Priestia megaterium: one gene and its partners. The protein of the gene in region 1 binds, or shares a complex with, the protein of each later gene. Links are inferred from orthologs where the notes say so. Each region holds a gene or a part of one and is shown in the gene's direction. Other genes may lie near its edges. The genes, in order: LIS78_RS24680, rplL and rplA.

Region 1 (3,200 bases):
ATGTACGCATGATGCGGTAAATGACCCAGGGTTGTCTTCCTGTACATGCAAAAATCCATCCGAATTCAATGCCCATGATCGCGAGAGGACCTGTTGCGACAAATGCCCACATGAAAATTTTAGGGAAGCTTTTCTTCTTTAAAAACTTGTACCAAACAACGCCCACTAGCGCCACTAAAATTAAAATCGATCCGATAATGACCATACCGTTAAACAAGGTATGCACAAAAAGCGGCGGCCAATAATCCCTAGGGAAGTCATTGAGTCCAGTAATCACTGTATTAAAGCTATTACCTGACAAGAAGCTGAGCATCCATGGAAACTCAATTCCATACTTGACTCGTTGTTCTTTTTCATCTGTAAATCCGCCTAAAGCTAATGGAGCATGATCTTGAGTTTCAAATAGACCTTCAGCTGCTGCGAGTTTTTCGGGTTGATATTCATATACTTTTTGCATGGATTCATGTCCATTCAAAGCCGTTACAAAAGAAAAAATCCCGCCGATTACCAATCCCATCATCAACGCTTTATGATGGAATTTATATTCTCTTGGATTATGTTTTCGCGCACGAAGCATTTTAAAGGCAGCTACTGAAGCAATGACAAAGCCTCCGGTTGTATAGGCAGAAACAGCTACGTGACCGGACGTTACAAAGAAACTCGGGTTAAAGAAAGCTGCCCAAGGATCTACGCTTACAATTTCGCCATTCAAAATTCGAAATCCAGCAGGCGTTCCTTCAAATGCGTGCACGTTTGTAATTAAAACGGCAGAGGCAAGAGCGCCTATTGCTACTAAAATCAGACTAATAATCCGCATTTTTCGAGAAATACGGTCCGCTGCGTATACATAAATAGAGAGAAACAGAGCCTCAATAAAGAAAGCATAAATTTCAATTTGAAAGGGAAGAGCCATCACTTTTCCTACGATTTCCATAAAACCTGGCCAAAGCAACGCTAATTGCACACCAGCAATCGTTCCCGTAGGAATGGCGACTCCAAGCAGGACAGCAGCTCCTTTTGTCCAGCGCTGTGCCATAAGTTCATAATCTTTATCTTTTGTTTTGTAGTAAAGAATTTCAGCCAATAAAATCATGAGAGGAATGCCGACGCCAAGAGTGGCAAAAATGATATGTACCCCCATGTTCAGGCCAAACATTGAACGTGCAGTAACTAAATGATCCATTCATTTTTCAACCTTTCCAGTAAAGTATTGATAAACCTTATTGTCCACTTTTTACCACGCTTTATGCATCAGAATTGGTAAAACATATAACTTGAAAATAGTAATCATTACGATTATAATAAGTGTATATTGTTTTAAAGGAGAGATATTTAATGAAAACAAATATTCATCCAGACTATCGTAAAGTTGTATTTATGGATACAAATAGCGGAACATCATTTTTATCAGGATCTACAAAACAATCAAATGAGACCGTTCAATGGGAAGATGGCAACACGTATCCGCTTTTAAAAGTTGAAATCAGTTCGGATACACATCCATTTTATACAGGAAAACAAAAATTTGCTGATAAAGGCGGCCGTGTAGAACGCTTTAAACAAAAATATAAATTACAATAAAAAAACTAGCCGAGAGGCTAGTTTTTTATTAATATAATGCTTTTTTCAACGTATCAATGTTGTGCTGCATAATGGAAAAATAATCTTCTTTATTTTTAACATCATCTTTTGTTAATGATTCTAAGTTATGAAGTGTTAAAGCTTGAGCTCCCACTTCATTTTTAACAAGCGTGGACACTTTAGGTTTTAAATTTTGGTCAAAGATAAAGTATTTGATATTGTCTTTCTTTGCTTGTTTTACGATGTTTTCTAATTGTTTTTGAGACGGCTCATTTGTAGGAGATAAACCCGCTACGCTAATTTGCTTTAAGCCGTATCGGTTTTCCCAGTAGCCGTAAGCTGCATGTGATACTAAAATTTCTTTATGAGGTGCGTCGCCAATCGTTGTTTTTAGCTCTTGGTCTACATCTTCAAGCTGAGCTTTTAACGCTTGGAAGTTCTTTTCAAATTCTGCTTTTTTATCCGGTTTTAATTCAACAAGTTCATTTTTAATATTTTCTGCTAATTGAATAGCTAAAATAGGATCAAGCCAAACGTGAGGGTCTGTATCTCCGTGGTTATGCTCTTCTTCATGTGCATGTTCGTCCTCATGGGCATGCTCTTCTTCATGTGCATGTTCGTCCTCATGGGCATGCTCATCTTCAGAACTCTTTGCTAGTTCAATTCCTTTTGCAGCTTCTACTAAAGCGACATCTTCATTCTTTAGCGTAGATTGTGCTTTATCTGCAAAACCTTCAAGCCCAATTCCTGAGTAAACGAATGCGTCCGCATTTGCGATCTTAACCATTGTTTTTGTGGTAGGTTCAAATGAATGAGCATCTACACCGGTTGGTAAAATACTTTTAGCTTCTACATATTTTCCACCGATTTTCTCAGTAAAGTCCTGTAAAGGGTAAATTGTTGTATAAACTTCTAATTTTTTGTTTTTATTATCAGATGCGTTATTTGCACTGCTTGAACTGCACCCTGCAAGGGCTGTTCCAATTCCTAATGCCAGCACCATTAAAAGTGGTTTGAATTTCATTGTGTTGCTCCTTCCGTTCGTATCGTAACCATTTATGTCCTATGTTATTATATCGTAATTATTACGATTTGAAAACTAAAAATTTACGCATTTACTGTAAACTTCGGAAGAGGATCTTTGAAAGTAGCCCAATCCTGATTCATTTCCTCAGTTGTCAACAAACAGTGGTCTAATGTTTTAATAATTTCAGCTTCGTTCATATCAATACCAATGAACACAAGCTCGTTAATACGGTCTCCAAATTGCTCATCCCATTTTGTTCGTAATTCAGGTTCTTCTTTTAAGGTTTGTTCTCTTTCCTCTGCTGTGTACGTCGCCACCCATTCACCCGCTCCTTGAATCATAATGGACGTACCTGCTTGAGAAAGAAGTCCTGCCATATGGTTACGTGAAGCAAGCCAGAAAAATCCCTTTGCACGTACAATATCAACCGGCCAGTTCTCTAACCATTTCATAAAGCGTTCAGGATGAAGGGGACGATTCCTTCTGTATACAAAAGAAGAAATACCAAACTCTTCAGTTTCAGGCGTATGGTGTTCTTCATTTAGTTCTTTAATCCACCCGGCTCCTTGACTAGCTTTTTCAAAGTCGAATA
Region 2 (2,771 bases), 4.6 Mb from region 1 along the record:
AAGGTTTAATGCCAAACCCTAAAACTGGTACAGTAACATTTGATGTTCAAAAAGCAGTTAACGAAATCAAAGCTGGTAAAGTAGAATACCGCGTTGATAAAGCTGGTAACATCCACGTACCAATTGGTAAAGTATCTTTCGAAGAGAGCAAGTTAGTTGAAAACTTCACTACAATCTTCGAAACTATGGTAAAAGCTAAGCCGGCAGCAGCAAAAGGCACATACATGAAGAACGTAGCTGTTACTTCAACAATGGGCCCTGGTATCAAAGTTGATACTGCTTCATTCTCTGCTTAATAAATTTGGAAATAAATCGGTGTTGACTTTTTGAAAGTCCCTGATTATAATAGATAATGTTGTTAAAAAGAATAACATTTGTACCGTAGACAGTAGGTGCTGCAAAGCTTAATTTCCTACCGAGGTGTGTGAGATAAATTAGTGAAACGTTATGGTTCGCTTACTACACCTCCATGTCTTTATTGTCATGGAGGTTTTTTATTGCACCTTGTCTGAGTGTACGGAAGGAAATCTACAGGAGGTGTAAAGATGAGCAACGTAATTGAACAAAAGAAACAAGTCGTAGACGAAATTGCTGAAAAACTTCAAGCGAGTAACTCAATAGTTGTCGTTGACTACCGTGGTTTGAATGTTGCTGAAGTTACTGAACTTCGTAAGCAATTACGTGAAGCAGGCATTGAGTTCAAAGTTTACAAAAACACTTTAACTCGCCGTGCTGTAGAAAAACTTGAACTAACAGATCTTAATGATGCGTTAGTAGGTCCAAATGCAATCGCATTTGGTGGAGAAGATGTTGTTGCTCCAGCTAAAATTCTAAACAACTTCGCGAAAGAACACGAAGCGTTAGAAATCAAAGCTGGTGTAATTGAAGGTAATGTTGCATCTGTTGAAGAAATTAAAGCACTTGCAGAACTACCATCTCGCGAAGGCTTACTTTCTATGTTGCTTAGCGTGCTTCAAGCTCCAATTCGCAACCTTGCTCTTGCTACAAAAGCTGTGGCAGATCAAAAAGAAGAACAAGGTGCATAATCTAGTCTGTTATATATAACACAATCACAAGGAGGAAATTAACAATGACTCAAGAACAAATCATTGAAGCAGTTAAAAATATGACTGTTTTAGAACTTAACGATTTAGTAAAAGCAATCGAAGAAGAATTTGGCGTAACTGCTGCTGCTCCTGTAGCTGTAGCTGGCGGTGCTGCTGGTGAAGCTGCTGCTGAGAAAACTGAATTTGACCTAGTACTTGAAAGTGCTGGCGGACAAAAAATCAAAGTTATCAAAGTAGTACGTGAAATCACTGGTCTTGGCTTAAAAGAAGCTAAAGAAATCGTTGATAACGCTCCAAAAGCTCTTAAAGAAGGTATTTCTAAAGAAGAAGCTGAAGAAGCAAAAGCTAAACTTGAAGAAGTTGGCGCTTCTGTAGAAGTTAAGTAATTATTGCTTAACAACTGATATAAAAAAGCTCGCTTGTACAAGCGAGCTTTTTTGCTTCTGTCATCCTTTTCATTTATAGTAAAGAAGAACATATTGATTAGGAGGTTCTATTTTGACAGAACATTATTTTTCTAATACACCATCGTCTGCAAGTAATGAAGAGCGCTTTTCATTTGAATTGAGAGGAACCTCTTTTTCATTTACGAGTGACCGCGGTGTTTTTTCAAAAAAAGAGGTCGATTTTGGATCGCGCCTGTTAATTGAAACGTTTCAAATGCCCGAGAGTCCCGGCCCGCTTCTGGATGTTGGATGCGGATATGGTCCAATTGGGTTGGCACTTGCAAAAGAGGACAGCCAAAGAAACGTTCATATGGTTGATGTTAATGAACGTGCATTAGCACTAGCTCAAAAAAATGCTGAAGTTAATTCAGTATCAAATGTTTCAATCTATCAAAGCTCTTGCTATGAAAATGTGAAGGAAACGAATTTTGCAGCTATTCTTAGTAATCCGCCGATCCGTGCGGGTAAAAAAGTTGTTCATGAAATTCTAGAAAAATCATTAGATCACCTTGCTAACCAAGGAGAGCTTTGGATTGTGATTCAGAAAAAGCAAGGAGCGCCATCTGCTCTTGCGAAATTAGAATCTCTATTTAATGAAGTAGAAGTAGTAGAAAAGAAAAAAGGGTATTATATCATATGTGCTAAAAAATGTTGACTAATATTTTTTAGTATGTTAGCATTATAAAATGCCAATATATAAATATTCCATATAAGCTCGGGTTATACATAAAATAAAAGGTATAATTTTGAATTATATGGGAAAAACTAATAAAATCAATAGTACGTTTTTATGAAATTGTGGTTTTCTATTTAAAGAGACCATTTTTCTTTTGTTCAATAATAAACATATGGTTTATTATATATTTTGAATAATAACGCTTGATTTGAGGGGTGAATCAGTTGACAGGTCAACTAGTTCAGTATGGACGCCACCGCCAACGCAGAAGTTATGCTCGTATTAGTGAAGTTTTAGAGTTACCGAACTTAATCGAGATTCAAACGGCTTCATACCAATGGTTTTTAGATGAAGGTTTACGAGAAATGTTCCAAGATATTTCTCCAATTGATGATTTTACAGGTAACTTATCACTAGAATTTATTGATTACAGCTTAGGTGAGCCAAAGTATTCAGTAGGAGAGTCTAAAGAACGTGATGTAACTTATGCAGCACCTCTTCGTGTTAAGGTGCGGTTAATTAATAAAGAAACAGGTGAAGTAAAAGACCAAGATGTGTTCATGGGAGATTTCCCATTGATGA
Region 3 (3,029 bases), 4.6 Mb from region 1 along the record:
AAAACAAATTTAGAAAAGCGCGTAGAAACAATGGGTATGCAAGATAAAATTTTCCGCGTTGTTGTTCCTGAAGAAGAAGAAAGAGAAATTAAGAACAACAAAGAAAAGATTACAAAGAAAAAAGTATTTCCAGGGTACGTGTTAGTTGAAATCATCATGACGGATGATTCATGGTATGTAGTTCGTAATACACCTGGCGTTACGGGCTTTGTAGGTTCAGCAGGTTCTGGATCAAAGCCAACTGCTCTTCTACCAGAAGAAGTAGAAATGATCTTAAAACAAATGGGCATGGACGAGAAGCATGCTGACTTTGACTTTGAACTAAAAGAAACAGTATTAGTTCAAGAAGGTCCGTTTGCAAACTTCGAAGGTACCATTGAAGAAATCGATACAGATAAACGTAAAGTTAAGGTTCATGTGGATATGTTCGGAAGACAAACGCCAGTAGAGCTAGACTTTACACAAATTGAAAAAATATAATCTGTAAGACCTTGCAATTCATGAAGTTTAATGTTAATATTTCATAAGTCAGTATGTCTCAAAACTAGAGACTAAAACAACTATTTCTTTATTTTATATATAAAGAACATTGAGTGGGAGGGCATCGCCCTATTACCACATCACGGACTTAAGGAGGTGTGTCTCGTGGCTAAAAAAGTAATTAAACTTGTTAAGTTACAAATTCCTGCAGGTAAAGCAAATCCAGCGCCACCAGTTGGTCCTGCATTAGGTCAAGCCGGTGTTAATATCATGGGTTTCTGTAAGGAGTTTAACGCTCGCACAGCTGATCAAGCTGGTCTTATCATTCCTGTTGAAATCACGGTATTTGAAGACCGTTCATTTACATTTATTACGAAAACTCCACCTGCTGCTGTACTACTTAAGAAAGCGGCTGGTATTGAGTCTGGTTCTGGTGAACCAAACCGTAATAAAGTTGCAACAGTCAAGCGTGACAAAGTGCGTGAGATTGCTGAAACTAAAATGCCTGACTTAAACGCTGCTAGCGTTGAATCTGCAATGCGCATGGTAGAAGGTACAGCGCGCAGTATGGGAATCGTAGTTGAAGACTAATTCCATTTGATTGGGTGTTAGAAGGTTGCGAGAAATGGAAGTTTTCCTATGCTCGCAACCTTTATTAGTGGGAGGTTATTCCGTTAAAACCACATAAGGAGGAAACAAAAATGGCTAAAAAAGGTAAAAAGTACGTTGAAGCTGCTAAGCTTGTAGATCGTACACAAACTTATTCAGTACAAGAAGCGATTGAATTAGTAAAGAAAACAAACACAACTAAATTTGATGCAACTGTAGAAGTAGCATTCCGTTTAGGAGTTGACCCTAAGAAAGCTGACCAACAAATTCGTGGTGCAGTAGTACTACCAAACGGTACAGGTAAAACTCAACGTGTATTAGTATTCGCTAAAGGCGAAAAAGCTAAAGAAGCTGAAGCTGCAGGCGCTGACTACGTTGGCGATGCTGACTACATCAACAAAATCCAACAAGGTTGGTTCGAGTTCGATGTAATCGTAGCTACTCCAGACATGATGGGTGAAGTTGGTAAACTTGGTCGTGTATTAGGACCTAAAGGTTTAATGCCAAACCCTAAAACTGGTACAGTAACATTTGATGTTCAAAAAGCAGTTAACGAAATCAAAGCTGGTAAAGTAGAATACCGCGTTGATAAAGCTGGTAACATCCACGTACCAATTGGTAAAGTATCTTTCGAAGAGAGCAAGTTAGTTGAAAACTTCACTACAATCTTCGAAACTATGGTAAAAGCTAAGCCGGCAGCAGCAAAAGGCACATACATGAAGAACGTAGCTGTTACTTCAACAATGGGCCCTGGTATCAAAGTTGATACTGCTTCATTCTCTGCTTAATAAATTTGGAAATAAATCGGTGTTGACTTTTTGAAAGTCCCTGATTATAATAGATAATGTTGTTAAAAAGAATAACATTTGTACCGTAGACAGTAGGTGCTGCAAAGCTTAATTTCCTACCGAGGTGTGTGAGATAAATTAGTGAAACGTTATGGTTCGCTTACTACACCTCCATGTCTTTATTGTCATGGAGGTTTTTTATTGCACCTTGTCTGAGTGTACGGAAGGAAATCTACAGGAGGTGTAAAGATGAGCAACGTAATTGAACAAAAGAAACAAGTCGTAGACGAAATTGCTGAAAAACTTCAAGCGAGTAACTCAATAGTTGTCGTTGACTACCGTGGTTTGAATGTTGCTGAAGTTACTGAACTTCGTAAGCAATTACGTGAAGCAGGCATTGAGTTCAAAGTTTACAAAAACACTTTAACTCGCCGTGCTGTAGAAAAACTTGAACTAACAGATCTTAATGATGCGTTAGTAGGTCCAAATGCAATCGCATTTGGTGGAGAAGATGTTGTTGCTCCAGCTAAAATTCTAAACAACTTCGCGAAAGAACACGAAGCGTTAGAAATCAAAGCTGGTGTAATTGAAGGTAATGTTGCATCTGTTGAAGAAATTAAAGCACTTGCAGAACTACCATCTCGCGAAGGCTTACTTTCTATGTTGCTTAGCGTGCTTCAAGCTCCAATTCGCAACCTTGCTCTTGCTACAAAAGCTGTGGCAGATCAAAAAGAAGAACAAGGTGCATAATCTAGTCTGTTATATATAACACAATCACAAGGAGGAAATTAACAATGACTCAAGAACAAATCATTGAAGCAGTTAAAAATATGACTGTTTTAGAACTTAACGATTTAGTAAAAGCAATCGAAGAAGAATTTGGCGTAACTGCTGCTGCTCCTGTAGCTGTAGCTGGCGGTGCTGCTGGTGAAGCTGCTGCTGAGAAAACTGAATTTGACCTAGTACTTGAAAGTGCTGGCGGACAAAAAATCAAAGTTATCAAAGTAGTACGTGAAATCACTGGTCTTGGCTTAAAAGAAGCTAAAGAAATCGTTGATAACGCTCCAAAAGCTCTTAAAGAAGGTATTTCTAAAGAAGAAGCTGAAGAAGCAAAAGCTAAACTTGAAGAAGTTGGCGCTTCTGTAGAAGTTA

What was found.
Region 2: LIS78_RS24680 (region 1) and rplL share a complex: the UniProt entries of both Escherichia coli proteins name them as parts of the 50S ribosomal subunit. The link is inferred for Priestia megaterium from one-to-one orthologs.
Region 3: LIS78_RS24680 (region 1) and rplA share a complex: the UniProt entries of both Escherichia coli proteins name them as parts of the 50S ribosomal subunit. The link is inferred for Priestia megaterium from one-to-one orthologs.

Annotation. Positions count from the first base shown.
Region 1 is NZ_CP085442.1:4,760,144-4,763,343, reverse strand. What follows is about bases 1-2,958. They hold LIS78_RS24680 (type B 50S ribosomal protein L31), read left to right. Parts: upstream 1-1,335; coding sequence 1,336-1,581; downstream 1,582-2,958. Other genes in these bases: LIS78_RS24670 (GTP-binding protein), read right to left, coding at 2,689-2,958; LIS78_RS24675 (metal ABC transporter substrate-binding protein), read right to left, coding at 1,610-2,605; LIS78_RS24685 (cytochrome ubiquinol oxidase subunit I), read right to left, coding at 1-1,183. Also shown: more of LIS78_RS24670, read right to left, coding at 2,959-3,200.
Region 2 is NZ_CP085442.1:113,227-115,997, forward strand. It holds rplL (50S ribosomal protein L7/L12), read left to right. Parts: upstream 1-1,090; coding sequence 1,091-1,453; downstream 1,454-2,771. Other genes in the region: rplA (50S ribosomal protein L1), read left to right, coding at 1-296; rplJ (50S ribosomal protein L10), read left to right, coding at 546-1,046; LIS78_RS00630 (class I SAM-dependent methyltransferase), read left to right, coding at 1,566-2,168; rpoB (DNA-directed RNA polymerase subunit beta), read left to right, coding at 2,414-2,771. UniProt on the Escherichia coli protein: The binding site for several of the GTPase factors involved in protein synthesis (IF-2, EF-Tu, EF-G and RF3). Is thus essential for accurate translation.
Region 3 is NZ_CP085442.1:111,646-114,674, forward strand. What follows is about bases 243-3,029. They hold rplA (50S ribosomal protein L1), read left to right. Parts: upstream 243-1,181; coding sequence 1,182-1,877; downstream 1,878-3,029. Other genes in these bases: nusG (transcription termination/antitermination protein NusG), read left to right, coding at 243-480; rplK (50S ribosomal protein L11), read left to right, coding at 646-1,071; rplJ (50S ribosomal protein L10), read left to right, coding at 2,127-2,627; rplL (50S ribosomal protein L7/L12), read left to right, coding at 2,672-3,029. Also shown: more of nusG, read left to right, coding at 1-242. UniProt on the Escherichia coli protein: One of the primary rRNA binding proteins, it binds very close to the 3'-end of the 23S rRNA. Forms part of the L1 stalk. It is often not seen in high-resolution crystal structures, but can be seen in cryo_EM and 3D reconstruction models.